One region of the Streptomyces sp. M41 genome, then DNA from elsewhere that is predicted to be linked to it. Evidence: riboswitches for the same ligand, from Rfam matches in the RefSeq annotation. Region 1 holds a riboswitch; each other region holds the start of a gene.

Region 1 (10,380 bases):
TGGCGTAACGCTTCGCCGGGTGCGGTGCCGTCCGGCGCGAGAGAGCGCTCCGATGGGTGCGGGGGCTCGATGTGCGAGGGGGGTCCGATGTACGAGGCCGGTTCGCTGGGCGAGGGCGAGGGTGAGGGCGACGGCGGGGCGAACCCGGCCGTGGCCGTCACCGTTTGCGCCGTCGGCCCCGTCCGCCACGCTGAGCCTGTTGCCCAAGAGCCGGCCGGCCAGGAGACGGCTGACCGGCGGCCGGTTGCGCACCTGGAGTGACCGGCTGGGCCCCTGCGGGCACGCCCCCCTTCTCGGGTCGGTCCGCGGAGACCACCAGGGCCGCGAGAGCCGTGGTGACCGGCACCGACGCGACCAGGCCGATCGAGCCCACCAAGGTGCGGACGATTTCCTCGGCCACCAGCTCACTGTTGGCGACCGTGCCGACCCCGCTCTGCGCGATCGAGAAGAGCAGCAGCAGCGGCAGCGCGGCGCCCGCGTAGGCGAGGACAAGGGTGTTGACGACGGAAGCGATGTGGTCGCGGCCGATCCGGATACCCGCCCGGTACAGTCCGCGCCAGCCCATCGCCGGGTTGGCCTCGTGCAGCTCCCAGACCGCGGACGTCTGGGTGACCGTCACGTCGTCGAGGACGCCGAGCGAGCCGATGATGATGCCGGCGAGCAGCAGACCGCTCATGTCGATCGACGGGTACAGGCCGTGGATCAGGCCGGTGTTGTCGTCCGTGTTGCCGGTGAGCGCGGCCCAGTCGATGAACACCGAGCCGAGGACGCCGATCAGCAACAGCGAGATCAGTGTGCCGAGCACGGCCACGGACGTACGGGCGGACAGGCCGTGGCAGAGGTACAGGGCGATGAGCATGATGGCGCTCGACCCGACCACCGCCACGACCAGCGGGTTCGAGCCCTGGAGGATCGCCGGCAGGATGAAGAAGGTGAGCACCATGAAGCTGATGGCCAGCGAGATCAGCGCCATGACCCCGCGCAGCCGCCCGACGATCACCACGGCGACCGCGAAGATGCCGGCGAGCACGGCCAGCGGTACGCGCCGGTTCACATCGGTGACCGAGTACTGGAGATCCTTGGGGGCCGAGGGCTCGTAGGCGACCACGACCTCCTGGCCCTCGTGCAACTGCCGTGACTGGTCGGGCTGCACGATCTCCGTGAACGTACGGCCCTTGTCCTTGCCCGTGTCGACGCGGATCGTCGCCTTCTTGCAGGTGCCCTGCTCCTGTTGCACGGCGGAGGAGCCTTCGGCGGTGGAGGTGTCGCCGGTCGGTGGCACGCCCGAGGCTCCCACCTCCTTGCAGCTCAGCTCGACCACCTTGGTGACCGTCGCCTGCTGCGTCTGCCGGTCGAAGCCCACCCCGGTGCGCTCGTGCGGCGGGGCACCGCCCGGCCAGAGCACCACGAGCCCCACCAGCACCGCCGCGGTGAACGGGATCAGGACCGCCGCGATGACCTTGCGCAGATGCCGGGAGACGGGCGTCGCGGGACCGTGGGCGTGACTGTGCGAGTGCCCATGACCGCCACCGCCACCGGCACCACCGCCACCATCCGCACCGCCACCGCCACCGCCACCGGTACCGCCACCGCTGTCACCGCCGCCGTGCGAGCCGCCGGAGCCATGACCGTGCCCACGCCCGCCTGAGTCGTGCCCGTGCCCATGGCCACCTGAGTCGTGCCCGTGCCCATGGCCACCTGAGTCGTGACTGTGACCATAGCCACTCCCCGGCACCCGACCGTGCTCGCCCCAGCCGCCGGAACCAGCAGCATGATCGTCGGCGCCTTCTCCGGAACCCCGGCCGTATCCGCCGTCGTAGCCACCCTCGTATCTGCCGCGAGGGACCGCCGAACCCGGGCCGTCCGTGCGGCCGTTGCCCAGGGCGGGGCCGTTTCCGAAGCCGGAGCCACGGCGCGGCTCGGGCGGTGGGTACGGAGGTTCATGCGTCGTGGTCACCGACCGATCATCGCAAGAACGATGGGGGCCCTCTGTTCACCGCGCCCGAATTGACGCTAGCGTGGAGCCACCTTTGTACACGCGGGAGCTCGGAGCACCGGGCTGAGAGGGCGCTGACCTCCGTCCCAGCGATGTTTCACATGAAACATCACCCATCGCGAGTGATGTTGCACACGAAACATCGGCAGACGGATACCGCTGCGTCGACCGCCGAACCTGTTACCGGGTAATGCCGGCGTAGGGAGTAGGTCTCATGACCATCAAGGACGCGCGCACGCCTGCCTCCGTTCAGGACGAGAAGTTCCAGGAGGCCGGGAAGTCCATCGGCTGGCACAAGGCGTACGTCGAGGGCTCACGCCCCGACCTGCGGGTGCCGGTCCGCCAGGTGCACCTCACCAACGGGCAGTCGGTCACGTTGTACGACACGTCCGGCCCATACACAGATCCGCTCGCCGAGACGGACGTCCGCAGGGGGCTGCCCCCGCTGCGGGAGAACTGGATCATCGCCCGCGGCGACACCGAGGAGTACGCGGGCCGTCCTGTCCGTCCCGAGGACGACGGCATCAAGCACACCTCGCCCCGCGGCGGCCTGCGCAACCTCGACGCGGTCTTCCCCGGGCGTCCCCGTCAGCCGCGTCGCAGCCGCGACGGCCAGGCGGTCACACAGCTCGCCTATGCCCGGCGAGGCGAGATCACTCCGGAGATGGAGTTCGTGGCCATTCGGGAGAACGTTTCTCCCGAAGTGGTACGCGACGAGATCGCCGCGGGCCGGGCGGTGCTGCCCGCCAACGTCAACCACCCGGAGATCGAGCCGATGATCATCGGTAAGCGGTTCCTGGTGAAGGTCAACGCCAACATCGGCAACTCGGCGGTCACGTCCTCCATCGAGGAGGAGGTCGAGAAGATGACCTGGGCGACCCGTTGGGGCGCGGACACGGTCATGGACCTGTCGACCGGCCGCAACATTCACACCACACGCGAGTGGGTGCTGCGCAACTCCCCCGTACCGATCGGCACGGTGCCGCTGTACCAGGCGCTGGAGAAGGTCGACGGCCGCGCCGAGGAGCTGACCTGGGAGATCTACAAGGACACGGTCATCGAACAGGCCGAGCAAGGCGTGGACTACATGACCGTCCACGCGGGTGTGCGCCTGCCGTACGTACCGCTCACCGCCAACCGCAAGACCGGCATCGTCTCGCGCGGCGGCTCGATCATGGCCGCGTGGTGCCTCGCGCACCACAAGGAGTCGTTCCTGTACGAGAACTTCGAGGAACTCTGCGAGATCCTCGCCGCGTACGACGTCACGTACTCGCTCGGCGACGGCCTGCGGCCCGGCTCGATCGCGGACGCCAACGACGAGGCACAGTTCGCGGAGTTGAAGACGCTCGGGGAACTCAACACGATCGCGAAGCGTTTCAATGTTCAGACCATGATCGAGGGCCCGGGCCATGTCCCGATGCACAAGATCAAGGAGAACATCGACCTTCAGCAGGAGATCTGCGAAGAAGCCCCGTTCTATACGCTCGGCCCGCTGACCACGGACGTCGCCCCGGCGTACGACCACATCACCTCCGGCATCGGTGCCGCGATGATCGCCTGGTGGGGCACGGCGATGCTCTGCTACGTCACGCCCAAGGAGCACCTGGGGCTGCCCAACCGGGACGACGTCAAGACGGGCGTCATCACCTACAAGATCGCCGCCCATGCGGCCGACCTCGCCAAGGGGCACCCCGGTGCACAGGAGTGGGACGACGCGCTGTCCGATGCCCGCTTCGAGTTCCGGTGGGAGGACCAGTTCAACCTGGCACTCGACCCGGACACGGCACGGGAGTTCCACGACGAGACCCTGCCGGCCGAGCCGGCCAAGACGGCGCACTTCTGCTCCATGTGCGGGCCGAAGTTCTGCTCGATGAAGATCAGCCAGAGCATCACAGAGCGGTTCGGTGGTGGCGCGGCTGAGGGGGCATCGCCGGAGGAGGTCGCCGAGGGCATGCTGCAGAAGTCGAAGGAGTTCGCAGCGAGCGGGAACCGTGTGTACCTGCCACTGGCGGACTAGTTCGTAGCCCTACAGGACGACCCGCGCCCCATGGAGGAGCCGCGGGTTGTCCTGTTGTCAGAGGTAGAGCCCTGCCAGACGGGGCAGTCTCCGCCGCATCTCATCCGCGTCGTCGAAGTCGAAGTCTTCCCCCATGTCCGCTGCGTCGCTGTCCTGCTCGTCAGCTGATCGGTACTCAGCCCACGCTTCGTAGAAGGCGTCCGGGTTGCCTGTAAGGCGTTCAAAAGCACCACTGGCCGCGTAGTTCACGTCCTCGTAGAACAGCGCCTCGTCCAAATGGGCGGTCGCGGCTTCGATGACAGCGGGGTGCTCGGCGAGGCTGTCCGGATCCAGAGCGGTGCGCTCGTACCAGTCTCGCCCCAGTGCGATCACTCCCGCTCGGAAGTCCATGAAACTGTCGTCGGAGCAGCCACCTCCGATGAGGTAGGCCGCTGCCCAGACATCCCAGCGGTACAGGGCGTCATGTACCTCATCGAACTGCTCTGCGTATTCAAGGATCTCCTGCGGAGTACATCCGACAAGGAGGTCTACCAGCACCTCGTCGAAGAGCCTGCCGGAGGCGGCGGCCGAAGAACGCGCGGATTCGATGATGTCCCAGAAGCGGTCGATGTACATGAAGCCGCACTGTGCCATCCCGGTATGACAATGGGAGGAGGAGTGTCCGGTCGGCGGACGCTGGTCCCGTAACGGAACGGGTACGACGCCGCTTCGTTCGATCAAGATCCCTAAGGTCTTTCGTGTGAGTGGGATCGATGTCACCAACGGAGTGGTCGGCGCCTTCATCGGCATGCTGTTCGCGGTGCTGTTCCAGCAGCCCCTGCAGAACGCCTGGTACCGGCTGCGCAGGCGGTCGGCCGGTGCGTTGCGCAATCTGGGGCGCAGGGAGGAGTCCGGGCCTGCCTGGAGCACGTTCTCGCTGGGCCCGTTGCAGACGTCCGCGCTGATCGTGGAGGGCGACGGCGACAAGCCGATACCCCCGGAGTCGGTGTATCTCCATGTGCTCGACGGCGAGGTGGAGTTGCCGTCGGACATGGCCGGCTGGCGTGCGGAGATCGCCGAGGAGAGCGAGCGGCTGCGAGTCGAGGGCCGTACGCCGCTGTGGAACGGGCCGCGCTATGCGGTCGAGTCGGTCGATGTTTCCCGGACCGCTCTCGAGGAGTCCCCCGAGGTGCATCTGCGGCTGCGCCCGACCGACTACTACACGTTCCTGGCAGCTCAGCAGCTCGACCGGCGGCTTCCGGACGGCACCACTCCGCGCTCCCGCTATCTGGACCCGGAACGCCCGCTTCAGGCCCCGGACTTCCTCCAGTGCAGTTTCGCCGTCAACATCGCGGTGGTCACCGCCGACGACATGCTGGTGGTGAGCCGGCGCAGCGACCGGGTCCGCATGGCGCCGGGCGTATGGAACTCCTCCGTCAACGAGGGCCTGTCACGGCACATCGACTCCTCCGGCAGAAGCGCACCGGACCTGCACGCGGTGGCCCGCCGCGGGATGCGGGAGGAGCTGGCCGTGGAGCCGCACGAGTACACGCTCGAACTGCTGGCGTTCGTGCTGGACATCGACAAACGCCATTGGAGCGGGCACTTCCACGCCAGGCTCAAGGAGCTGAAGAGCTCGGATCTCCAGTCGCGGATGAGCCGGGGCGTCGCGGACCGGTGGGAACACGAGACGATCGAATATGTGCCGTTCCGGCCGGCCGCCGTGATCAAGTATCTGCTGCGGGAGGACCGGGTGCATCGATGGGCACCGTTGGCCCCGGCCCTGTTCCATCTGTCTCTCGTGCACGCATTCAGCCGCGCCCTCGTCGAACGCGTGGAAGCGCAGTGCCTCCGGCGTCTGTAGCGCGCCGCACGTCATCGGCCGGCCTGCCGTAGCGCCGGGTCTTCGGCTTGCGCTCCCTTGGGCGGGGGCGCAAGCCGAGGGGCAGCGCCAGCCGACGTCACTCCGGCTGGTGCTCCGGCCCCCCGAAGTCCGGGCTCGAGTAGTCCGGGCTGCTGAAGCTCGGGCGCGAACCACGCGAGGCCCCGTCGTCGGGGCTGCTGAAGCCGGGGCGGTCGTAGCCCAGGTTCGGCATGCGGCCGGCCGGTGTCGACGGTGGCGCGTGATGCAGTGCCGATGCCGTGCCGGGGTCGGCGAGTGCCTCCCGCAGGAACGGCAGAATGCCGCGTTCCAGCAGGGCTTCGCGCCAGGCTTCCCGGGCCCGGGCGACCTCCTCGCTCAGTTCGCCGTACGGACCGCCGTCGAACGCGGGGCGGTTGCGCAGGGCGGTGAGCAGGAGTCCGACGGCGGCGACCATGATCGCTGCCGCGGCCAGGGCGCCGAACACCCATCCGGTGGTGAGCATCGTCTGGGCGAACGCCGGCTCCGGGTTGAACATCTTCAGGATGTAACCGACGAGCAGGAAGATCGCCGCCGCGGTGCCGGCGAGGACGGGTGCCAGGACGGCGAGGACGGCGACGATGCCGGGGCCGGCGGTCTCGGCGACCTCGCCCATGGTGGTGGCGAGCCCCATCGCAACGCCGCCCGACTCGGTGGAAGAGCCGGACTCGCGGCTGGACGACGGGGTGGACGGCGCCGGTTGGCGCAGTTCCTCGCGGACCTTCACATAGTGCTGGTACTCGGTCGCCGCAGCCGCCGTGATGAGTGCGGTGGCGTTGAGCGCCATGGTGCGCAGCTGTTCGGGGTTGAGCCGCTGTCCGACAGCGGTCAGTTCCGGGCGGTGTGGGGCGGAGCGCAGCGCCGCATCGAGGATCCGCTCGTATTCCTGGCGGTCCTCGCTCAGCAGGTGCTGCGGAACGCTGTTCATGTGCATCCCCCGATGCTCCGTAGGGCTTGGGGCTCGCATGCCAACGAGCCGTCGGGCAGAAACGGAGGGGAGCCTGCTACGGATAAGCCGATGGTAGAGCGGTGACGGCACACGGTGACAGGGGGTTTGCCAAAATTGGGCCCTGGCCTGCACCGTCCCCCGTCGCCGCCGCTGTGGGCGACGCCTGCCCCGTGAACGCTCAGATATCCAGGGGAAGTTGCTGGACCAGTAGCTTTCCGGCCATGGTCACGCCGCCGTCCATCGCGATGGCGAGCCCGTCGGCGTAGACATGCGGTCCTTCGACCGAGGGTCCGCCGCCGTCCTCGTTCTCCTCGGAGCCGACCTCGCCGAGCAGGTACGGAATGGGGCTGTGGCCGTGAACGACGCGGGTGCCGCCGTACGTATCGAGCAGCGAGCGCACATGGTCGGCGCCGCCTTCGTCGCGGAAGGAGAAGCGCTTGGTGAACTTGCGGAAGAGGTCCCAGACTTCGTCGGCGTCGTTGCGCGTGAGTGTCTCGCGGACGGTGTCGTTGACCGCCTCGATCGAGTCGCCGTAGTCGAGATAGGCGGTGGTGTCCGAGTGCACGAGGAGATGGCCGTCGACCTCCTCCATGGCGTCCAGCCGGGACATCCACTGAAGGTGATGGTCCTGGAGCCGGTCCATGTCGGTCTTCTGGCCGCCGTTGAGCAGCCAGGCGGCCTGGAAGGTGGCGGTGCCCGCGCCGGAGTTGACGGGGGTGTCGCCGAACCGCTTGGCACCGATCAGCAGGAGCTCGTGGTTGCCCATCAGCGCCTTGCAGTAGCCGCCCGCCGCGGCGGCCTCCGCGGACAGCCGCATCACGAGGTCGATGACACCGATGCCGTCCGGGCCGCGATCGGTGAAGTCGCCGAGGAACCACAGCCGGGCGGTGCCGGCGCACCAGTTGCCGGCGGAGTCGATGAGGCCCTTCTCCTGGAGGGCGGCGACCAGCTCGTCCAGAAAGCCGTGCACATCGCCGACGACGAACAGCGGACCGGCGCCGCCGACCGACTGGGGCGCCGACACGACGGCGGGGTCGATATGCACCTGAACCGTGTCACCCCGGTTGATGACGGGCAGGTCGCGCTGGGTGGGCGTGTAGCCCTCCGGGTACGTCTGGTCGAGGTGCGGGGCGATATCGCCGGGGTGTGTGCTCTGGGCGTACGGACCGGTCTCGTGGACGTAAGCGGGCACCCGGAAGTCGCGCAACGTCGCCGTCCGCTCCACCTCGGGTCCCTGACCGGCCCCCTGAGTCATCAGACCCCTCCACCATCGCGCCGCAGCTGCACCGCATCGGACTGCCTGGTCGCAGCGGCCCGCGGTGTCGTGGGCCCATCATAGGAATGCCGATCGCGCCGTGTGATGACCCAGGGGTAGTGAATCGGAGCAGGACTCCTGTTCCCCGCGGCTTTCGCCCCGATTGGGCAGGTCTTCGGCCGTCCGGCGACGACGTCCCGCGTGGCTCTCCGACCCGCCTCGCCTGCCCCGGACCTGCCGCCCGACCTGCCTTCCTGCCCCCGGTCACTACCGCCCGACCTGCCGCCCGACCTGCCCCCACCTGCTCCTATCGCCGGCCCCGGCGGGGTCCACCCCGCTTTTCCGGGGCCGACTGCCGCCGTCTCCCCGACCGCTCCTGCCGTCCCCGGGACCGCTCCTGCCGTCCCCAGGACCAGCTCCTACCGGCCCTCCGGGGACCGCGGCGGGCTGACCGTCGTCCGAGGCGGCCGTCGCTGGGACGAGGTACGCACGATCAGCTCGGTCGGTATCACCTGCTCGACCGGCTGGTCCGAGTCGACCCCTTCGATGGCGTCGATGAGGAGCTGGACCACGGCGGTACCGATGCGGCGCGGCTTCAGGGAGAGCGTGGTGATGGGCGGCTCGGTGTTGGCATACACGGTGGATTCGCTGCAACACACCAGAAGCAGGTCGTCCGGTACGCGCAGGCCGTAGCGGCGTGCGGCGGCCAGCAGGTCGGTGCCGTTCGGGTCGAACAGCCCGTAGACCGCGTCGGGCCGGTCGGGCCGGGCGAGCAGCCGGTCGGCGGCGACGGCGCCCGCGCATGGATCGTGCGCCGGGTAGGCCTCGTACACCGGGTCCTGGCCGACCCGCTCGCACCAGCGCAGATACGCCGTGGTCGACAGGTGGGTGTACGTGTCCGTCGTGGTGCCGGTCAGCAGGCCGATCCGGCGGGCGCCGGCGTCGGCCAGGTGGTCGAGGATGCCGAGTACGGCGGCCTCGTGGTCGTTGTCGACCCAGGCGGTGACCGGCAGCGAGCCGGCGGGGCGGCCGTCGGAGACGACCGGCAGGCCCTGTCGGACCAGTTCGCTGACGACCGGGTCCTGGTCGGACGGGTCGATGACGACCGTGCCGTCGAGAGCGACGTTCGACCAGACGTCGTGGCGCGAGGTCGCCGGGAGGATCACCAGGGCGTAGCCGCGGGCGAGCGCGGCCGAGGTGGCCGCGCGGGCCATCTCGGCGAAGTACGCGAACTCGGTGAAGGTGAAAGGTTCATCCCCGTATGTCGTCACGGTCAGGCCGATGAGGCCCGACTTGCCGGTACGGAGGGTGCGGGCGGCGGCCGATGGTCGGTACCCGAGTCGGTCGGCGACCTCGCGGACATGGCGTCGGGTGGCATCGGGGAGCCTGCCCTTGCCGTTGAGGGCGTCGGAGACGGTCGTGATGGAGACCCCGGCGGCGGCGGCCACGTCTCTGATCCCCGCCCGCCCGGGCCGGCTGCCTCGACGTGAGGTTTCCGCGCGGCTCACCTGGTGCTTCCCTGCTGCTGTCATGGCGAGCCGATAGTAGGGCTCATGCGGTGGGGTAGTGCGGACGCATATGCACGCGTTGACAGGCACGATTCTGCAAGGTCATCAAGCGTCAAAGTCCTTGGATTACAAGGGAGTTGAACGATCCAATAGTAAGACGTGACTTGTCGGCACGCATGAGCCTGCCAAGTGTCCGATGTTTCGAAGAGGTCTCAACTCACCTTCACGAGGGATGCGCGCCACGGCGCGAGCTACCGGCGCATAGATATATGTGTGATGCGCCCCCCAATTCGTACAGCTTCGTACAGTGATGCCCCTGATGCTGGTGTGACAGGTGAGGTTCTTGACGAACAGGCGGGGTTCGCGGAACGAACAGGCGGGGTTCGCCGAACAAAGAGGTGGGTTCGCGGAACGGAAGAGGTGGGTTCGCGGAACGAGGGGTCGCGCCTGAAACGAGAAGACCGCACCCTGTACGCATCGGCGGCGAATCCTCATAAGGTAAGCAGCATTGAAGCCGGCGGTGCTGAATGGACCGCCAGTGGTCACGAGGAGGACTGCGGTGAGCGAGACGAGCCCCAGGCTGCGCGCCGAGCTGGAGGGTATCCCCACCTACAAGCCGGGCAAGCCCGCCGCGGCCGGTGGCCCCGTGGCCTACAAGCTGTCCTCCAACGAGAACCCGTATCCGCCGCTGCCCGGCGTGATGGAGACCGTGACGGCCGCCGCCTCGTCGTTCAACCGGTACCCGGACATGATGTGCACGGGCCTGATGAACGAGC
Region 2 (10,380 bases), on a different contig from region 1:
GCCCGGGGCTGCAGCGCCCCGCGCTCGCGCAGCACGTCACGCAGGGTGCAGCCCGCGACGTACTCCATGGCGAGATAGACGTACGACCCGTCGGTGCCCTGGTCGAAGACCTGCACGACATTGGGGTGCGCGAGCCGGGCGACGGACTTCGCCTCGCGGATGAACCGGTCGACGAACACACCGTCGACCGCCAGCGCGGGGTGCATCACCTTGAGCGCGAGCACGCGGTCCAGGCGGGTGTCCAGGGCCCGGTAGACCGTGGCCATCCCGCCGACCGCGATGCGCGCGTCCACGCGATACCGGCCGTCGAGCACCTGCCCGACCAGAGGGTCCTGAAGCGTCGTATCCACGCGGGTGAGTCTACGAGCCGTCACCGACACACCTCCCGCCCCGGACCGGGATCGGGGCGGGACTGCAGCCGAGCTGTGACGGACGCCTCATGGGTGAAAGGCTTTCATCGAACGTGCGTTCAGAACGCAGGTCGCTCGGGGTCCAGCCGTGCCAGGCCGTCCGCGGGAGACGACGCCTGCGCGAAGTGCCGGCGCGGAATGCGCCCCGCCCGGTACGCCAGCCTGCCCGCCTCCACAGCGTGCCGCATCGCGTCGGCCATCAGCGCCGGCTCCTGCGCCCGCGTCACCGCCGAGGCGAGCATCACACCCGCGCACCCCAGCTCCATCGCCAGCGCCGCGTCCGACGCCGTCCCCGCACCCGCGTCCAGGATCACCGGCACGCGCGCGTGCTCCACGATCAACTGGAAGTTGTGCGGATTGCGGATGCCGAGCCCCGAACCGATCGGAGACCCCAGCGGCATGATCGCCGCACAGCCGGCGTCCTCCAGCTTCCGCGCCAGCACGGGGTCGTCATTGGTGTACGGCAGCACGGTGAACCCGTCGTCCACCAGCGTCTCCGCGGCGTCCAGCAGCTCGATCGGATCCGGCAGCAGGGTCCGCTCGTCGGCGATGACCTCCAGCTTGATCAGGTCCGTACCGAGCGCCTCGCGCGCGAGGCGGGCCGTCAGCACGGCCTCGCCGGCCGTGAAGCACCCTGCGGTGTTCGGCAGCACCCGGATGCCGAGGCCGTCCAGCACGGAGAGGACGGACCCGTGCACCGACGGGTCCACCCGCCGCATCGCGACCGTCGTCAGCTCCGTCCCGGACGCAACCAGCGCCCGCTCCAGCACCTCGAGGCTGGGCGCCCCGCCCGTGCCCATGATCAGGCGGGACCCGAAGGACAGGTCGCCGATGACAAAGGGATCGTCGGCCATGGTTCAGCCTCCTTGGACGGCGGTGAGGACCTCGACGCGGTCCCCGTCGCTCAGGGACGTCGCCGGCCACTGCCCGCGCGGGACGACGGTTTCGTTGAGGGCGGCGGCCACTCCCGAGGGTGCCGCGGTGAGGGACCGCACGAGCGTGTCGAGAGCCGTACCCGGCTCGATCTGCCGACGCTCGCCGTTGACCGAGATGGTGACCGGGGTGGTGGGTGGAGTGGGGAACGGAGTGTTCATACGGGCTGCTCCGTGAGTGCGGCGGAACTGAAACGCCGGGGCGAGAACGCCCGGGCCTCGTCGGGGAGTTCACCGGTGCTCAGGACGTGCGCCATGACGTCGCCGGTGACCGGGGTGAGGAGCACGCCGTTGCGGTAGTGGCCGGTGGCCAGGGCCAGCCCCTCGAGGCCGGACGGACCGAGCAGCGGAGCGTTGTCGGGGGAGCCGGGGCGCAGGCCCGCCCGTGTCTCGGTGAGCGGCAGTTCGGTGATGCCCGGCACCAGCTCATGGGCGTCGCGCAGCAGCTCGTACACGCCGCCCGCGGTCACCGTCGTGTCCCAGCCCAGCTCCTCACTCGTCGCCCCGACGACCAGCTCGCCGCTCTCCCGCGGCACCAGATACACCTGGCTGCCGCGCACCACGGCCCGCACGGTCCGGCTCAGGAACGGCGCGTACCGCTTCGGCACGGTCAGCCGCAGCACCTGGCCCTTCACGGGACGTACGGGGGGCAGTACGTCGTCCGGAACGCCGGACAGCCGTCCGCTGCGGCTGCCGGCGGCGAGGACCACCTGGCCCGCGCGCAGCTCGGTGCCGTCCGCCGTGGTGACCCCGGCGGCCCGGTCCCGTACGACGTCGAAGCGCTCGGCCCACGCCCGGTGGAAGACCACACCGGCCCGCTCGCAGGCGGCCACCAGCGCCGCGGACAGCCTCCTCGGATCGATCTGGTGGTCCCCGTCCACCCGGAGCCCGCCGCGCACGCCCGGCGCGAGCATCGGCTCCAGGCGCCGGCACTCACGCCCCGACAGCCACTCGGAGTCCAGCCCCGACCGGCTCTGGAGGGCGTGCAGCTCACGCAGGTGGGCCCGGTCGTCGGAGTCCAGCGCCACGGCGAGCGTGCCGCAGCGGCGGTAGCCGAGGTCATGGCCGGTGAGATCGATGAGCTCGGCCACGAAGTCCGGGTAGCGGCGGGCCGAGGCGAGGTTCAGGCCGAGCAGGGTCTGCTCGCCGTAGTGCAGTTCCGTGACGGCGGCCAGCATCCCGGCGGCCACCTGGGCGGCCCCGCCGCCCGGCTCGGGGTCCACGACGGCGGTCGTGAACCCGCGCTGCGCGGCCCGCCACGCCGTGACCAGGCCGATGATCCCGCCCCCGATGACGAGGACGTCTGACGTTCGCGTACGCGACATGGGCGTCCAGCCCCTCCCTTCGCCGGCATGACCCGGATCAGGTTCGTACGGTCGGAGGCCGCCAGCCTCCCTCTCAGCCCGGTGCGTCCGGGCTCCCGCGAGTGCTCTACGTTGGCCACCCTAGCCCGCCGCCGCACGCCTCAGTAAGGGAGCCCTCGCCCGTGGCCCGTTCGCTCGACGGTCTCGTCCTCGCCCCCGTGGCCGACCAAGCCCCAGGTCAGGTGGGCACCCGCACCCGGTTCACCTACCACGAGAAGGACGGTGAGATCTGGGCGGACTACACCGGCGGCGATGTCGTGCGCGGGTGTCTCGTGGGCACGAGGAAGGGGGACCGGCTGGACTTCCGCTACGTCCAGCTGAAGCGGGACGGGACCACGTCCTCGGGTCACTGCGTGTCGACGGTGGTGGACCTTCCGGACGGCCGGGTGCGGCTGGAGGAGAGCTGGGAGTGGGAGTCGCAGGCCGGCCGGGGGACGAGTGTTGTGGAACAGGTCACCGAGCACCCCCCCTGACTGACGGATTGTCAGTTGTCTATGGTGATCAGGTGAGCGAGCAGACGCAGCAACAGGGCACGTCACAGGCGCGGCGCGTGGTCGTCGCGGGCGCGGGCATGGCCGGGGTGCAGACCGCGGTCGCCCTGCGCGAGCAAGGCTTCACCGGCACGATCACGCTGATCGGCGCCGAGCCCCACCAGCCGTACGACCGGCCGCCCCTGTCCAAGGCCGTACTGCTCGGCAAGTCCGAGGGCTCGGCCTTCGACGTCGACTTCGACGCCCTCGGCATCGAACTGCGGCTGGGGCGCGAGGTGCTGGGCGTGCGCACCACCGACCACGAACTGGACACCGAGGCCGGGCCCGTCCCGTACGACGTCCTGGTGCTCGCCACCGGCGCCGAACCGATCCGGCTGCCGGGCGCGGAGGGCATCCCCGGCGTGCATCTGCTGCGCACCCTGGACGACGCCGAGCGGCTGCGGCCGGTGCTCGCCCGGCAGCACGACATCGTGGTCGTCGGGGCGGGCTGGATCGGCGCCGAGTTCGCCACGGCCGCGCGCGAGGCGGGGTGTGCGGTGACGGTCGTGGAGGCCGCCGGCCGGCCGCTCGCGGGCGCGCTGCCGGCCGAGGTCGCCGCGCCGATGACCGCCTGGTACGAGGACAGCGGGGCGGCGTTGCGCACCCACGCGCGCGTGGAGCGTGTCGACCCCGGCGAGGTCGTCCTCGACGACGGCTCGCGTATCCCCGCGGGCGCCGTCGTGGTCGGGATCGGGGCGCGCCCCGCCACGGCCTGGCTGGCCGGCTCGGGCATCGAGCTCGGCGCGCACGGCGAGGTCGTCGCCGACAACGGTCTGCGCACCTCCGTCCCGGACGTCTACGCGGTCGGCGACTGCGCCTCCTTCCCCTCCGGCCGCTACGGCGAACGGCTGCTGGTCCACCACTGGGACAACGCGCTCCAGGGCCCGCGCACGGTCGCCGCGAACATCCTCGGCGAGACCCCCGCGGTCTACGACCCCGTGCCGTACTTCTGGTCCGAGCAGTTCGGCCGCTTCGTCCAGTACGCCGGCCACCACGCCGCCGCCGACACGACCCTGTGGCGCGGCGATCCGTCGGGCCCGGCCTGGGCGGTCTGCTGGCTGCGGGAGCACCGGCTGGTCGCCGTCCTGGCCGTGGGCCGGCCCCGGGATCTCGCCCAGGGACGGCGGCTGATCGAGGCGGGCACGCCGATGGACGCGGCGCTGCTGGTGGACCCGGCGAGGCCGCTGAAGGCGGCGACGGCTTAGCGCGTCGGAGCGACGGGGCCTCCGGGTGGACCGGCCTGACTTCCGACTGTCAGTGGCAGATGGCAGGCTTGTTTCCGTGACCGAGATTGACGCAAAGACCGATGCTCTCGTGGCCGCCTGGCTCACCCTCCCCGACATCGCAGAGATGCTCGACGTCGAGGTGACCCGCGTCCGGCAGCTGGTCAAGGAGGGCCAGCTCATCGCCGTACGCCGAGGTGAGAACCGCGCGCTGCACGTCCCCGCCGCCTTCATCGACGGGGACAAGGTCGTCAAGGGCCTGTCCGGGACCCTGACGCTCCTGCGGGACGACGGCTTCACGGACGAAGAGATGCTGGAGTGGCTCTTCACGCCCGACCCGAGCCTGCCCGGCACCCCCGCGCAGGCCCTGAGCGAGAACCGCGGCACGGAGGTGAAGCGCCGCGCCCAGGCGCTCGCTGTCTGATCAGAACGGATCTCCACGCTGGTCCGAGGGCTGTCCGGCGTGCGGGCGGCCCTGGGATCTTCGGGTCGGGGTGACTCGTCGACTCGGGGTGACCGGTCGGCTCGGGGCCAGCTGGTCGGCGGCGGACGGGCGCCGGGTGCCGCGAGCCCCGGGCCGTCCGGCCGCCGCCGGCCCGGTGAGTCCTGCCCGGACCCCGGGCACCTGCAAGGATCCGGGCCGAGCCCCGCCGTGCCGGCCCGTCCCGGCCCGCTCGACACCGCGTGCCGCCTCCGCCCGCCTCCGGGTTACCGTGCCACCGTCCGGCTCCCGCCCGACGTCATCCGCCCGGCACCCGATCACAGGGGGAAGCGCATGTCCGACACCGTCACCGGGGTCACCGCCCGGAGCCAGCTCGCCGATGCCCGGCTCTACCTCTGCACCGATGCCCGCAAGCGGCAGGGCGATCTCGCGGAGTTCCTGGATGCCGTGCTGGCCTCCGGCGTCGACATCGTGCAGCTGCGCGACAAGGGGATGGAGGCGGCCGAGGAACTGGCGCACCTGGAGGTCTTCGCCGAGGCCTGCGCCCGGCACGGCAAGCTTCTCGCGGTCAACGACCGTGCCGACGTGGCTCATGCCGTCGGCGCCGACGTCCTGCACCTGGGCCAGGGCGACCTCCCGGTCCCCGCCGCCCGCGCGATCCTCGGCGACGACGTCCTCATCGGCCGCTCTACCCACTCCGAGGCCGAGGCCACCGCAGCCGCCGCCCAGGACGGCGTGGACTACTTCTGCACCGGCCCCTGCTGGCCCACCCCCACCAAGCCCGGCCGGCACGCCCCCGGCCTCGACCTGGTCCGTCACACCGCCGCCCTCGGCACCGACCGCCCCTGGTTCGCCATCGGCGGCATCGACCTCGACAACCTCGGTCAGGTGCTGGAGGCGGGCGCCCGACGTGTCGTCGTCGTACGGGCGATCACGGAGGCCGACGACCCGGCCGCGGCGTCGGCGGAGTTCGCGCAGCGGCTCCGGAAGGAGTCGTAGGCCCGGCCCGAGGGGAGGGAGCCCGGACCCCTGAGGAGACGGCGTCTCACATCTGATCGAGTCTTGTCTCAGTCCGTGGACCATGTGCCGTCGATCCACGGCCTCGCCCGGCCTCCGCCCGGCCCCGTTCCGCCCCTCGGGTCCGTCGGCTGGCCGTTCTTTGGCCGGTTTTTGTCCAAGGAGTGGACAACAGCCCGACAAATCGGGCAAATGTCCGGCGCCCGGTTGGGGGACCGGGGGCCCCTGGTTAACCTGCGAGTATGGCCCTCGGCACCGCATCCATCAGGTCGGACCACGCTCGTACCGTGCGCGAGATGCTCGCGACCGGCAAGACGACCTATTCGTTCGAGTTCTACGCCCCCAAGACCCCGAAGGGCGAGCGGAACCTGTGGAACGCGCTGCGCCGGGTCGAGGCCGTCGGACCCGACTTCGTCTCCGTGACCTATGGCGCGGGCGGTTCCACCCGCGCGGGCACGGTCAAGGCGACCGAGGCGATCGCCTCGGACACCACCCTCACCCCGATCGCCCACCTCACCGCCGTCGACCACTCGGTGGCCGACCTGCGCAACATCATCGGCCAGTACGCCGACGCCGGGATCCGCAACATGCTGGCGCTGCGCGGCGACCCGCCCGGCGACCCGCTGGGTGAGTGGGTGCGGCACCCGCGGGGCCTCACCTACGCGGCCGAACTCGTCGAGCTGATCAAGGCGTCCGGTGACTTCTGTGTGGGCGTCGCCGCCTTCCCGGCGATGCACCCGCGCTCCTGCGACTGGGACACCGACGTCCGGCACTTCGTCGACAAGTGCCGGGCCGGCGCGGACTACGCGATCACGCAGATGTTTTTCGATCCGGAGGACTACCTGAGGCTGCGCGACCGAGTCTCGGCGGCCGGCTGTGACACCCCGATCATCCCGGAGATCATGCCGATCGCCGGCGTCAGGACGCTGGAGCGGATCCCGTCCCTCACCAACGCCGCCTTCCCGGACGCCCTGAAAGAGCGGATCCTCACAGCAAAGGACGATCCGGCGGCTGTACGCTCGATCGGGATCGAGTTCGCCACGGAGTTCTGCGCACGGTTGCTGGCCGAGGGAGTGCCCGGACTGCACTTCATCACGCTCAACAACTCCACGGCGACCCTGGAAATCTACGAAAACCTGGGCCTGCACCACCCACCGCAGGCCTAGACCGGCCGTCCTGATATACGTCACACTGCGTAGGCGGCCACTGGGAGAGGGGCGTACATGGGCTGGACGGTCCTCTACATCGCGTTCGGCATCGTCGCGCTGTGGCTGCTGGGCGAGGTACTGCTTCAGTACAAGGCACGCCTGCGCTGGCGGCTGCTGGCGTTCGTCGGCTTCCTCGGTGTCGTGATCGGGGTGCTCATCCCGTCGGTGATCGTCATCGGGCTGGGCGCGGCGGCCTTCGCGATCGGCCAGACCTACGTAACGCTGTCCTTCCGCCGCGGCTTCTCGGCCGGCTGGGCGGTCTCCGCACCGGCGCTGGGCCCCCTGGGCGGCGCCAAGCGCCGCGGCGAGCCGGCCCGCCAGGAGCCGACCCTGGAGGTCTCCGACCTCGAGGCGGGCGAGGGCGGTTTCGGCGACGACGGCAGGTACGGCCGCGACGACGGCAAGTACGGCCGGGACGACCTCGGCTACGGCGACGACTACGACCGCGACGACGTCTTCACCCCCTCGCGCGCGGACCGCCCGTCCGCCGCCGAGACGACCGCCGTCTACGAGCCGCAGCCCCTGCCGGACGACACCGGCTCCTACGGGATATACGGCGACCCTGCCTACGCCGCCGCCGACCAGCAGTACACCGCCGCCGGCCAGCCCCAGGACCAGTACGCGACGGCCGACCAGAGCTACGCCTACGACGGCTACTCCGGCTACGACCAGCAGCAGTACGGCTACGACGCCACCGGCCAGCAGCAGTACGCCGCATACTCCGACCCGTACATCGGCAACCAGACCTACGGCGGCGCCTCGTACGACGCCTACGGGCAGCAGAGTTACGGCCAACAGGACTACGGCCAGGACCAGTACGCCACCGGCACCTACTCGGATACGTCGTCCAGCGGCGTCTGGGTCCCGCAGCAGCGCACCGACGAGACCTACGGCGGCGAACTCCCGCCCGAGCAGCAGTACCCCTACCAGGGCAACGGCCAGCAGCAGGGCCAGGGGAACGGGTACGACGAGCAGTACCGCTTCTGACGTACAGCCGGCTCCGCACAGGCCGGGCGGCCAGTCACTGCGAGCCTCTGAACTCCGGCCCTTCCACGATCAGCCCCGCCGCCAGCGCACCCGACATACCGGCGTGCGGCAGACCGCCCCCGGGGTGGGACCAGCCGCCGACGGTGAACAGGCCCGAAACGGCAGTGCTGTTGGACGGGTGCAGCAGCCGCCCGCCGGCCGCGGCCAGCGCCGGCGCCGGGACCGCTCCGCCCACGGCGCCCGTCTCCTGCGCGATGTCGGCCGGGGTGCGCACCTCGTGCCACAGCAGACGGTCACGCAACTGGGGCACGGTACGCTCGGCGACCGCGATCATGTGCTCGGCATGCCGGGCGAAGACCTCCGACTCCGCCCAGCCCCGGTCGGGCTGCGCTGGCACCGTCGATGTGAGAGCGACCGCCTCATGGCCGGCGTCCGGCACCAGCGCCGCGTCGTCGGGCCGCAGCACGGTGACCGTGGGCCGCGTGGCCATGCCCGGGGCGGTGCCGAAGAGGGCGTCCAGCTCGCTCTCGCGGTCCTCCGCGTGGACGACCGTCCGGTGCGCCGTGCCCTCCGGCCGGCCGCCCCGCAGGGCCAACAGCACCGTCAGACGACTGGCCGCCCCCTGCTGCGGCGCGATCTCGTCCTCGCCGCGCAACGCCGTGCCCCGCACCAGTCGGTCCAGCACCCCGGGAGCGACGCCGGCGACCACGAAGTCCGCCTCGGCCGTCGACCCGTCGCTCAGCTCCAGCCCTGCCGCCCGGCCGTCCTTCTCCAGGACAGCGGTCACCTCGGCGCCGAAGTGGAACTCGACCTTCCTGGCGACGCACCGCTCGTACACGGCCCGAGCCAACTCCCGTATGCCGCCCCGCACATACCAGGTCCCGAACGCGTGCTCCAGGTACGGCAGCACCGCCGCGCTCGCCGGCGTCGCCCGCGGGTCCAGGCCGTACGCGAGCGCATGGCTCTCCAGCAGAGCGATGAGCCGGGCCTCGCGCAGCTCCCAGGCGCCGACCTCGGCGAGCGTGCCGGCCCGGCGGGTGCGCAGGAGTCTCTTGTGAGGGACCGAGGGGTAGGGTTCGCGGTCGGCCAGCACCCGCCAGTTCGGCCACAGGGGCTCCTCCAGCAGCGGTCTGCGGGTGCGGTCCCAGGCTTCGCGGGCGCGCACCAGGAAGTCGCCCCAGCGCTCGCCGGTGCCGGATCCCAGCGCCCCCTCCAGGGCGGCCACCACTCCCGCGCGCGAGGCGTTCGGCAGGGACACCTCGGTGCCGTCCGCGAAGACATGCCGCGCCGAAGGGTCGACCTGGACCAGCTCGACGCAGTCCTCCAGTGGCTCCTTGCCGGTCTTGATGAACAGATCGCGGTAGACCGCCGGGAGGGGGAGCAGCCCCGGGCCCGTGTCGAAGGCGAAGCCGTCGCGCTCGAAGCGGCGCACCGCTCCGCCGTACGTCTCCGTACGCTCGTACACCGCCACCTGGTGGCCCGCGACGGCCAGCCGGGCAGAGGTCGCCATCGCGCCCATCCCGGCGCCGATCACCGCAATCCGTGCCATGCGTGGGACTTTATCGGCCGGCACTGACAACGGCGCACTGACCTCGGACGACGGCTCAGCCGGGCCCCTGCGCCATGGACCGCGCGAGCCGTTTCTCCACCCGCCGCTCGGCCCGGCGCCGCAGGAACCGCCGGATCCGCGAGACCAGGAAGCAGAGCAGGAACAGCCCCGCGAGCAGCAGCGTGCCCGCGACGACGGCCGCGGCCACCGGGTGGAAGATCGCGAAGGTGATGATCGCGGCGACCCCGAGATCCTCGGCGATGCTCACCACGACGTTGCTGAACGGCTCGGGCGAGGTGTTGACCGCCATCCGCGTCCCGGCCTTGACCAGATGGCTCAGCAGCGCCGTGGAACCGCCGACCGCACCCGCCGCCAGCTCCGGCACCGACCCGCTCTGGCCGGCGAGCAGCGCCGCGACGACCGCGCCGGAGACCGGCCGGATCACGGTGTGCACCGAGTCCCACGCCGAGTCGACGTACGGGATCTTGTCGGCCACCGCCTCACAGAGGAACAGCACACCGGCAGCGATCAGCACGTCGGGCCGTTGCAGCGCCTCGGGCACCTCGTCGCTCAGTCCGGTCGCGCCGAACATGCCGAGCAGCAGCACCACGGCGTAGGCGTTGATGCCGCTGGCCCAGCCGCTCGTGAACACCAAAGGGAGTACAGACACGGAGGCGATCGTAACCAGTGGCCGGCACCGGGACTTGGGGATGAGTGC
Region 3 (10,380 bases), on a different contig from region 1:
TCCCCGGCAGACGCAACTCCCGCGCCGGGTCGTCCGGAAGGGTCCGCTGGGCCCACTCGACGATCTGGAGCCACTCGTCGATGGCGTCGGCGGCCACGTCCGGCGCCACCTCGTAGGGCTGTCCGGCGGCCAGCGTCGCGTCCGCGCGGTGGACGGTGAGTTCATGCGTCATACGGCGGGCCCAGAAACCGGCGTTGAGGATCCCCGCCCACCCCCACACCTTGGCGTCCGGGCCGGCCTCCCGCAGCGTCCCGACGAGCATCTCGCCGGTCTCGGCGAGCCAGGCGTCCAGCGCGGCGGCGTCGCCTTCGCCTTCGGGCCCCTCGAAGCCGGGCACCCGCTCCTCGGGTATCTCCTCCTCGGCGCGAGTCCGCACGGTCGCCTCGACCCAGCGAAGGGCGCCGCCGGTGTGCCGGACGAGCTGTTCCAGCGACCAGTCGGGGCAGGTCGGCACCGTCACCGACAGATCGGCGCCGGAAGTCACGACGGCCCTCAACAGGCCGATCTGGTGGGCGATTTCATCGCAGTAGCGAGCGTACGGAAGTGACGTCATGCCCGCACCCTACGCACATGATGATCAGCCCAGCACGACAATTTCGGCGGCGTCGAACTCCACGCCGACCACGTCCCCGACCTCCGGCGCCTCCCGCAGCGCACAGGCCGCCTCCAGGCGCGGCGCACCCTCCGGCTGGAGGTGCACGGCGACATGGGTGCCCTTGAACGTTCGCGCGGCGACCGTGCAGCGCAGCCCCTCGTCGGCGGCCACGAGCCGCACCCCGGCCGGCCGTACGAGCACCGCCCGCGTGCCCTGGGCGGCGCCCTCACCGACGGGGAGCTTCCCCCAGGGGGTGTCGGCGGCCTCCCCGGCGACCGTGCCCTCGACGACATTGTCGAACCCGAGGAAACGCGCCACGAACTCGTCCACCGGCCGCTGCCACACCGCCAGCGGCGTGCCGCTCTGCGCGATCCGCCCGTCCCGCATCACCACGACCCGGTCGGCGAGCGCGAAGGCCTCGCCCTGGTCGTGTGTCACGGCCAGCACGGTGGTGCCCAACCGGCCGAACAGTTCCCGCAGTTCCACGACCAGCCGCTCTCGCAGCGAACGGTCGAGCTGGCCCAGCGGTTCGTCCAGCATCAGCAGCCGCGGCCGGGGCGCGAGCGCACGCGCCAGCGCGACCCGCTGCTGCTCCCCGCCGGACAGCGAGGCGACGGCACGGCCGGCGGCCCCCGGCAGCCCGACGAGTTCGAGCAACTCCCGTACCCGCGCGGACTGTTCGTGCTTCGAGGCGCCCTGCATCCGCGTACCGAAGGCCACGTTGGCGCCGACGTCCCGCTGCGGGAAGAGCTGGTGGTCCTGGAACATCAGCCCTACGCCCCGCTTGTGCGCGGGCACCCCGGCCTGGTCCCGCCCGTCCAGCACCACCCGCCCGGCGTCGAGGGCCTGAAGCCCCGCCACCGCCCGCAGCAGCGTCGACTTGCCGCTGCCGCTGGGCCCGAGCACACAGACGATCTCATGCTCGGCGACATCCAGGTCGACGGCGTCGAGCACCGCCCGCCCACCGAAGCGGACGGTCGCCCCCGCAAGGCTCAGCAGCATCTAGAACTCCCCGGTCCGGTCGGTGCGCAGCCGCTCCAGCACCAGCAGCGCCACCGCGCACACCACCATCAGTACCGTCGAAAGGGCCATCGCCTGGCCGTAGTTGAGCTCGCCGGCCCGCCCCAGCAGCCGCGCCACGGCGACCGGCAGCGTCGGATTGTCGGGCCGCGCGATGAACACCGTCGCCCCGAACTCGCCGAGCGACACCGCGAAGGCGAACCCGGCCGCGATCAGCAGCGCCCGCCGCACCATCGGCAGATCGATCTCCCGCCAGACCCGCCACGGCGAGGCACCCAGCACCGAGGCCGCCTCACGCAGCCGATGGTCCACGGCCCGCAGCACCGGCAGCATGGTCCTCACGACGAACGGCACCCCGACCAGCGCCTGGGCCAGCGGCACCAGGATCCAGGTGCTCCTGAGGTCCAGCGGCGGCTCGTCCAGGGCGATCAGGAATCCGAAGCCGACCGTCACCGCGGACACCCCGAGCGGCAGCATCAGCAGTGCGTCGAAGCCGCGTACGAACCGGCCCGCGTCCCGCCGGGTGAGCGCCGCCGCGGCCAGACCGCCGATCAGCACGGCGATGGCGGTGGCGACGACGGCGTACTGCAGCGAATTGCCGATCGCCTCGATCGGGGCGACGAGGAAGACACCGCCGTCGGCATCGGTCAGCGCCCGGTAGTAGCCGAAATCGGGCGCGTCGAGCGAGCGCTGCACCAGCACGGCCAGCGGCAGCAGCAGGAGCACCACGACGACGGCCAGGACTGCGGCCAGCAGCGCCCACTGTCCCGCCCCGCGTGGACGCCGCGCGGTCACGGACGCGTCCACCAGGCGCAGCGCGCTCTCCCGCCGCCGTACGGTCCAGGCGTGCACGGCGAGGATCGCGCCCACCGCCAGGAACTGGATGACCGTCAGTACGGCGGCGGTGGACAGGTCGAAGATCTCGGAGGTCTGCCGGTAGATCTCCACCTCGAGGGTGGAGAAGGCCGGGCCGCCCAGGATCTGGACCACGCCGAAGGAGGTGAAGGTGAACAGGAAGACCATGAGCGCGGCGGCGGCCACGGCGGGGGCGAGCGCCGGCAGGGTGACGGTACGCCAGGCCGTGAGGCGGGACGCCCCGAGCATCCGCGCGGCCTCCTCCTGCCGCGGGTCGAGCTGTGCCCACAGCCCGCCCACCGTCCGTACGACGACGGCGTAGTTGAAGAAGACATGCGCGAGCAGGATCGCCCACACGGTCGTGTCGAGCCGTACGCCCCACAGCTCGTCGAGGAGTCCGCCGCGGCCGACCAGCGCGAGGAACGCCGTACCGACGACAACCGTCGGCAGCACGAACGGCACGGTCACCACGGCCCGCAGGATCTGCTTGCCGGGGAAGTCGAAGCGGGCGAAGACATAGGCGCCCGGCAGCGCGATCAGCAGGGTCAGCGCGGTGGAGGCGAGCGCCTGCCAGGTGGTGAACCACAGGACGTGCCGGATATCGGGCTGCCCGAGCACCTCCAAGAGCCGTCCGAACTGCCAGACCCCGTCGGCCTTCAGACCGCGCGCGACGATCGCGGTGACGGGGTAGGCGAAGAAGACCGCGAAGAACGCGACGGGCACGGCGACGAGGCCGAGCCGCACCGCCGCGCTCCGCGCGCGTCCCCTGCGGGGGGCGCCCGTCCGCGGGGCGCCCTCACCGGGGGTTACTTCAGTACGAGCGAGGTCCACGACTTGACCCAGTCGTCACGGTTGTCGGCGATCTTCGCCGGGTCCATGGTCTCGGGATCCTTGGCCTGCGGGCCGTACTTCGCGAACTCCGGCGGCACTTGTGCGCCCTCGCGCACCGGGTGGACGAACATGTTCAGCGGCATGTCCTCCTGGAACGTCTTGGTCAGCAGGAAGTCCAGGAGCGCCTTGCCGCCCTCGGCGTTGCCGGCGTTGCTGAGCAGGCCCGCGTACTCGACCTGCCGGAAGCAGGTGCCGCTCGCGACACCCGTCGGCGCGGTCTTCGGCCTGGGGTCGGCGTAGATCACCTCGGCGGGCGGCGAGGAGGCGTACGACACGACGAGCGGCCGGTCGGCCTTGGCCTTCTTGCCGCCGGCGGACCCGGAGAACTCCTCGTTGTAGGCCTGCTCCCAGCCGTCGACGACCTTGACGCCGTTGGCCTTCAGCTTCTTCCAGTAGTCCTGCCATTTGTCGTCCCCGTACCGGGCGGCGGTGCCGAGCAGGAAGCCGAGGCCGGGCGAGGAGGTGGAGGCGTTCTCGGTGACGAGGAGATCCTTGTACGCGGGCTTGATCAGGTCGTCGAACGAGGTGGGCGGGGTCAGCTTGTGCTCGCTGAAGTACGCCTTGTCGTAGTTGACGCAGATGTCGCCGGTGTCCACGGGTGTGACCCGGTGCTCGTCCTCGTCGACCCGGAACTCGGGGCGGACCGTGTCGTAGCCTTTGGGCTCGTACGACTGGAACAGCCCGTTGTCGAGAGCCCGCGAGAGCAGGGTGTTGTCGACGCCGAAGAAGACGTCGCCCTGCGGGTTGTCCTTGGTGAGGATGGCCTTGTTGACGGCCTGCCCGGCGTCGCCGTCCTCCAGGACCTTGACCTGGTAGCCGGACTGCTTCTCGAACGCGGCGAGGACGTCCTTGGACACGGCCCACGAGTTGTGGCTGACGAGCGTGACGGTCTTGGAACCGCCGCCGCCGGCGTCGCCGCCGTCCCCGTCGGACGACCCGCAGGCGCTCAGCGCGGGCAGCGCGACGAGACCGAGCCCGACGGCGAGGGCCGTGGCCTTCTTGGTGATGCTCACTAGTTCCTCCTGGGGTGACCAGGAAGAGACGCGGCCCCGCCCGGGTCCCCTGAGGGCTCCGGGCAGGGCGCAACAGCTCGAGTGGTGACCGATCTCCCTACCCAGAATGACCTGGGCCAGGTTCGGAGGGTCTGCGGCCGGTGCCGCACTCTCAGCGCTGTGGCGCTCCCCTGTCGGAATATGAAGATGTTCTTACGACGGTCAGACTACCGCTCGGTCGCGGCGAGCTGACCGCACGCCCCGTCGATCTCCTGACCACGGGTGTCCCGGATCGTCACCGGTACCCCGTGCGCGGCGATGGCCTCGACGAACGCCTTCTCGTCCTCCGGCCTGGAGGCGGTCCACTTCGATCCGGGCGTCGGGTTCAGCGGAATCAGATTCACATGCACGGGCCTGCCCTTGAGCAGCCGCCCGAGCCGGTCACCACGCCAGGCCTGGTCGTTGATGTCCCGGATCAGCGCGTACTCGATGGACAGCCGGCGCCCCGACTTGGCGACGTACTCGAACCCGGAGTCCAGCACCTCGCGCACCTTCCACCGGGTGTTCACGGGGACGAGGGTGTCGCGCAGCTCGTCGTCGGGGGCGTGCAGCGAGATCGCGAGCCGGCATTTGAAGCCCTCGTCGGCGAACCGGTGGATGGCCGGGACCAGCCCGACGGTCGACACGGTGATCCCGCGCTGGGACAGCCCCAGCCCGTCGGGCTCGGGATCGGTCAGCCGCCGGATCGCCCCCACGACCCGGTTGTAGTTGGCGAGCGGCTCCCCCATCCCCATGAAGACGATGTTGGACAGCCGAGCGGGCCCGCCGGGCACGTCCCCGTCCCGCAGCGCCCGCATCCCGTCCACGATCTGATGGACGATCTCGGCGGTCGACAGATTCCGGTCCAGCCCCGCCTGCCCGGTCGCACAGAACGGGCAGTTCATCCCGCACCCCGCCTGCGAACTGATGCACATGGTGACCCGGTCCGGATACCGCATCAGCACGGACTCGACGAGCGTCCCGTCGAACAGCCGCCACAGCGTCTTGCGCGTGGTGCCCTCGTCGGTCGACAGATGCCGTACGACGCTCATGAGCTCGGGAAACAGCTCCTCCCGCAGCTTGTCGCGCGACCCGGCGGGGATGTCGGTCCACTGCTCCGGCTCGTGCGCGTACCGCGCGAAGTAGTGCTGCGAGAGCTGCTTGGCACGAAACGGCTTCTCCCCGATCGCAGCGACGGCGTCCTTACGCTCACCGGGCGTGAGATCAGCAAGATGCCGCGGCGGCTTCTTGGCTCCGCGGGGGGCGACGAAAGTGAGTTCTCCGGGTGCAGGCATAACCCTTCCAGTGTGGCAGATCAACTGTGGGGGCCCGGGACGGAGCGGGGTGGGGGTGGTCACGCGTGATCGCCGCCGGGCGTCGATGGTCGGCCTCGCACGGCCCAGGGGGCACGCCCTAGGGATGGGATGATCGCTCCGGAGGGGGTCGAGTGGACGTGCTTGAACTGATGAAGTGGCTGGCCGAGCGCGGCGTCACGACCGTCTTCAAGGTCGACGGTGACCGAGTCATTGAGCGACGGGCGGCATGGATGGTCATCGTCAGCGGTGGGCCGCTCGGCGAGGACTCGTTCTTCCGTGCTGATCTGGCCACGCCGGACGCATGCCTTGACTCGTTGCTCGCCATCTAGAGGGCAAGGGGCTGTCCCCGTTCGCATGATCAGCATGTCCCGCAGAGGCGTCGCCGCCGCTCGTAGCTACCGGTGAGTCGGGCATCCTGGCCGATCTCGGCGAACGTTCCAGGCCACCCGCGCGCGCTCTCACACACATGCGGGTGGCCCATGCTCCCAAGAGAAGGGAACGGCCTCACCATGGGCAAGCCCAGCAAGCTTTTCCACCTAGCCCCTATCCCGTCGTGGGTCACCGGGCTCGCTTACATCGGCGCTCTTATGGCTGGCGTGGTGCTGATCACAACCCGTAGCGCAACGCCTGCGGAGGCCTCCGGATTGTGGCGCCGTTCCTTGTGATCTATGAGCGGGTGCTCGTCCACCGCGCGTCCGAGTAGCCACATGTGGGCTCACATCCTCGGCAGACGGAATCACTTCCGGTACTCGAAGGCCCCGATGTCACACGCCGGCCCTTGAGGCCGCAGGACGCCGCGCTGGTCTGCGGAGGGGCAGTCGGAGCCGGAGGCGGTGTCGAGGGCGGGGCTGCCGGGCAGCAGTGCCACGGTGTCTGTCGGTCCGCCGTTGTCACCGAGGGGCGCGAGGTGGGGATCACGGCTGGGGAGATCGCCTTCGGCCGTGAGGTGGCAGCTGTTTCCGCTGTCGAGGTTGTTGCCCCGGGACTCGATGGTGGCGAAGACGCGCTTGCAGTCGCTGGTGGCCTGGCCGATCGTGTTCTCGGCGATGATGGTGTTCTGCAGGGCGAGGTGACCCAGCGGCAGGTTGATGGGGTCGGTGATGGGCCCGGGCAGGCTGTCCAGGTAGGCGGGGGCGATATTGATCCCGCCGCCGCCGTCGGTGGCGGTGTTGCCGGTGATCGTGGAATTGCGGATGTCCACCAGGCCGCGGCCTCGTATGTCGATGCCGCCGCCATAGCCGGACAGGCTGCCCGGACGGTCCCAGTCGTCGGTCACACGGTTGTCGGCAATCGTGGAATTGACCACGGTACCGGTGTCGTCGAACCGGATGCCTCCGGCCTCACCCGCTGTGTTGCGGCTGACGGTGCTCTCGATCAGCGTCAGATGGGAGCCGGGGATGTTGAAGATGCCTCCTCCGTAGCCGGCACGGTTCCCCGTCACGGTCACCCGGCGCAGCGTCATCTTCTTGCTGTTGGCGATGCCACCTCCGCCGGGGTCGGTAATGGGTACTTCCCGCTGCTTGGCGTCTCCTCCCGTGAGGGTGAGGTCGGACAGCGAGGTGTCGGCACCCATGCGGAAGACCCGATCGATGTGGTCGGCGTCGATGATGGTCGTCCGCGCCCCGGCTCCCAGGACGGTGGTCGGCTCGAGGATGTTCAGATCGCCTGTGGTCGGGTCGGCGGTGCGCCCGTTGAGATGGTCGGGATTGGGCGGAATGGTCAGCCGGTAACGGGCGGCCGGTAACTCGATCGTGCTGCCGGGCCGGGCGTTTGCGGCCATGACAGCCGCGCGCAGGGTGCAGGTTCCGGTGGCGGTGCGGCAGACCCCGTCGGACGCGTTGGCATCCACGGCGTCTTCGGTGGAGTCGACCGTGAAGGTCGCGGGCGCGGTGGCTGCTTGCGCAGGGGACGGGGCAACGGCAACGGTCCCTGCGAGGGCCGCCAGCAAGACGGTCAACGCCGAGGGGGCAGTCGGTTTTCTCATGGGGTGGGCTCCTACTTCGGGAGTGGGCTACTGCTTCCGGACCATGTGACACAACATCAGAAACACTCGCGTATATAACGTGTACCAAAATGTTTCTCACCCATGAAAGATTCATTCCGGCCGCTGCTGCAGCCGAGTCTGACCGACCTTCCTCGCGGGCCGCACGGGCTCGCGCGTGAGCTCGTGACGGGCTCGCAGCGCCAGCGGCTGCTCCATGCGATGACGGTCGTGGTGGCTGAAAAGGGCTACATCGCCGCGACCGTGGCCGATGTGACGGCACGGGCGGGCGTGTCGCGCAAGACGTTCTACGAGCTGTTCGCGGACAAGGAAGAGTGTTTTATCGCCGCGGCGGACATAGGCCGTGAGCTGATGGTCAAGCGGCTCGAGGCGTCGTTCGCGCGCTCGTCGGCGCAGTCGCTCTCTCCAGTGGCGACGTTTCGTGCCTCTATCCGTGCCTATCTCGAGCTGATCGCCGAAGAGCCGGACTTCGCCGTGGCGTTCTTCCTGGAGACGGCGGCGGCCGGCGGCCGAGCGCGGGAGCACCAGGACTCCTGCCGCTCCTGGTTCGCCCAGACGATGCGCGCCTGGCACGCCAAGATTCCCGGCCGCCGCCGTGTCCCCCCTGAGACCTACATGGCCGCCGCAGACGCCACATACGAAGCTGTCTGCCGCTGTCTGCGCCAAGGGCGCATCGGTGAGGTCCCTGCCCTGGAGGACACGGTGCTGTACGTCTGTCTCGCCCTGCTGGGCGTGGCCAATCCGGTAGCGGACGCCGAAGAGGGTGAGCCGGGAGAGGTGTGAGCAGCGGGCCGGGCACGGCTCGGGCAGGCATGAGAGGTCCGAGCCGCCCTGCCCGAGCGAGCGCTACCGAGCCATGGTCGACGTGGGCTACGGCTGCGGTCTCCGACCAGGGAAGATCATCGATCTGGCCGGGCGAGGAGCGCGGGTCTGACGGCACACACGTGCCCTGTGTGCGTGGCCCGGCCCGCGTGTCCGCCGCACCGGTCCTCGTCGTCCGCCCTCAGCCGCCCGGGCGCTCCAACCTGGTCTTGAGGAGTTGTTCGTCGCGGGGCAGTTCCTTGCGAACCTGTGGACGGACGACCAGGGGGATCAGGGCCTTGCCCAGACCGTGCCCTTCGAAGTCGATGTCGATCGTGAGGCGGGAGCGGCGCCCGTCGTCTAGGGGCTCTATCTCGCCGTGGGTGCGGGGGCGGACCGGGCCGTCCACGCCGTGCAGATCCCAGCTGTGCGGGGGGTCCAGCTCGTCGAACTCCACGGTCATCGGGACCTGGCGGTTCCCGATCCGGCGGGTGACCCGGATCCGGGAGCCGGTCTGGACGGGCCCCTCGTCGAGCCGTTCCGCCGAGACCGCGCTCAGCTGCCATTCCGGCAGGTGGGACGGGTCGGTGACGTACGCGTAGAGCTCGTCCGGCGTGCAGTCGACGTCGACGACTTCTCGGATGGCGGTCATGACGACCCCCTTTTGGATGCCTTCGATGACGTACGTACACCGGAATCGTCCCACTTGGGAGCGGGGGGCACCATCGCAGTGCGCCCTCGCAGAAGAAACCCCCGCTCGCGACGAGCGGGGGTTTCCTGTCACGGTCCGGTCAGGCCGATCCGACGAAGATCACCATAAGCAGCCACACCACGGGCGCAGTGGGCAGCAACGAGTCCAGCCGGTCCATGATCCCGCCGTGCCCCGGCAGCAACGTGCCCATGTCCTTGATGCCCAGGTCCCGCTTGATCATCGACTCGCCGAGGTCACCCAGCGTGGCGCTGGCCGCGACGGCGAGACCCAGCAGCAGGCCCTGCCACCAGCTTCCGTCGTCGATCAGGAACTCCATGCACAGCGCGCCCGCCACCATCGCGAAGCTCACCGCGCCGAGCAGCCCCTCCCGGGTCTTGCCCGGGCTGATCCGCGGAGCCAGCTTGTGCTTGCCGAAGCGCCACCCGACGGCGTAGGCGCCGGTGTCGCTGACCACCGTCAGGAGCAGGAACGTGAGGACCCGGAAGGCCCCGTCGTCGGCGGTGAGCATCATCGCCACGAACGTGGCCAGGAACGGGACGTAGAACGCCGCGAAGACGCCCGCGGTGACGTCCCTGAGGTAGCCCTCGGGCGGGTCCGTCATCCGCCAGACCAGTACGGCCAGCGCGGTGAGCGCCATCGCCACCCAGGCACCCTCGGCACCCCGGACGTATCCGGCGACGACCATGGCCGCACCGCCGACAGCGAGCGGGACGAGTGGCGCCTTGATGCCCTTGCGCTCCTCGAGCCGCTTGGTCAGCTCCCACAGACCCACGACGACGGCGACCGCGACCACGCCGACGAACACGGCCTTGACGACGAACAGCGACGCGACGATCACCACGCCGAGCCCGACGCCGACCCCTATGGCCGCACCCAGGTCGCGCCCCGCGCTCTTCTTCTGCGGCTGGGGCGCCGGCTGCGGGGCGTCGGGCATGGGCTCCGGATTCTGCGGCGCCGCCTCGAAGGGCCGCGCCTGCGGCGAGTCGTAAGGCCGCACCTGCGGCGAGTCGTAGGACCGCGTCTGCGGTGGCTGGTCGCGGAACAAGGGGCCGCTCAGCCGAGCGGCCCCCCGGTCGTCATCCTGGTCTCCGCCGTACGCGGGTACCTCGGGCACGATGGGCATGGGGCGAGTCTGCTGCGCCTCAGGCGCATCGTAC

The links. Region 1 has a riboswitch for thiamine pyrophosphate ahead of thiC (phosphomethylpyrimidine synthase ThiC). Riboswitches for the same ligand answer to the same signal wherever they lie in the genome.
Region 2: another riboswitch for thiamine pyrophosphate. It lies ahead of thiO (glycine oxidase ThiO); the one in region 1 lies ahead of thiC (phosphomethylpyrimidine synthase ThiC).
Region 3: another riboswitch for thiamine pyrophosphate. It lies ahead of ACHBTE_RS18315 (thiamine ABC transporter substrate binding subunit); the one in region 1 lies ahead of thiC (phosphomethylpyrimidine synthase ThiC).

What each region holds. Positions count from the first base shown of each region.
Region 1 covers NZ_JBIMKE010000005.1:302,846-313,225, forward strand. Annotated here, with positions in the region: gene ACHBTE_RS09870 (YibE/F family protein) at 158-1,957, opposite strand; TPP riboswitch at 2,029-2,218, shown strand; gene thiC (phosphomethylpyrimidine synthase ThiC) at 2,211-4,013, shown strand; gene ACHBTE_RS09880 (DUF4240 domain-containing protein) at 4,071-4,628, opposite strand; gene ACHBTE_RS09885 (hypothetical protein) at 4,753-5,856, shown strand; gene ACHBTE_RS09890 (hypothetical protein) at 5,954-6,826, opposite strand; gene ACHBTE_RS09895 (metallophosphoesterase) at 7,020-8,096, opposite strand; gene ACHBTE_RS09900 (LacI family DNA-binding transcriptional regulator) at 8,516-9,628, opposite strand; gene hisC (histidinol-phosphate transaminase) at 10,164-10,380, shown strand, end outside.
Region 2 covers NZ_JBIMKE010000020.1:2,680-13,059, forward strand. Annotated here, with positions in the region: gene pknB (Stk1 family PASTA domain-containing Ser/Thr kinase) at 1-350, opposite strand, end outside; gene ACHBTE_RS23130 (thiazole synthase) at 470-1,264, opposite strand; gene thiS (sulfur carrier protein ThiS) at 1,268-1,504, opposite strand; gene thiO (glycine oxidase ThiO) at 1,501-2,667, opposite strand; TPP riboswitch at 2,665-2,776, opposite strand; gene ACHBTE_RS23145 (hypothetical protein) at 2,829-3,179, shown strand; gene ACHBTE_RS23150 (NAD(P)/FAD-dependent oxidoreductase) at 3,212-4,441, shown strand; gene ACHBTE_RS23155 (Rv2175c family DNA-binding protein) at 4,518-4,883, shown strand; gene thiE (thiamine phosphate synthase) at 5,235-5,900, shown strand; gene metF (methylenetetrahydrofolate reductase [NAD(P)H]) at 6,161-7,084, shown strand; gene ACHBTE_RS23170 (hypothetical protein) at 7,142-8,113, shown strand; gene ACHBTE_RS23175 (phytoene desaturase family protein) at 8,148-9,662, opposite strand; gene ACHBTE_RS23180 (DUF4126 domain-containing protein) at 9,718-10,332, opposite strand.
Region 3 covers NZ_JBIMKE010000013.1:113,392-123,771, forward strand. Annotated here, with positions in the region: gene ACHBTE_RS18300 (maleylpyruvate isomerase family mycothiol-dependent enzyme) at 1-553, opposite strand, end outside; gene ACHBTE_RS18305 (ABC transporter ATP-binding protein) at 578-1,597, opposite strand; gene ACHBTE_RS18310 (ABC transporter permease) at 1,598-3,301, opposite strand; gene ACHBTE_RS18315 (thiamine ABC transporter substrate binding subunit) at 3,277-4,374, opposite strand; TPP riboswitch at 4,451-4,556, opposite strand; gene rlmN (23S rRNA (adenine(2503)-C(2))-methyltransferase RlmN) at 4,581-5,687, opposite strand; gene ACHBTE_RS18325 (hypothetical protein) at 5,840-6,037, shown strand; gene ACHBTE_RS18330 (choice-of-anchor Q domain-containing protein) at 6,445-7,692, opposite strand; gene ACHBTE_RS18335 (TetR/AcrR family transcriptional regulator) at 7,795-8,493, shown strand; gene ACHBTE_RS18340 (SRPBCC family protein) at 8,714-9,163, opposite strand; gene ACHBTE_RS18345 (phosphatidate cytidylyltransferase) at 9,303-10,380, opposite strand, start outside.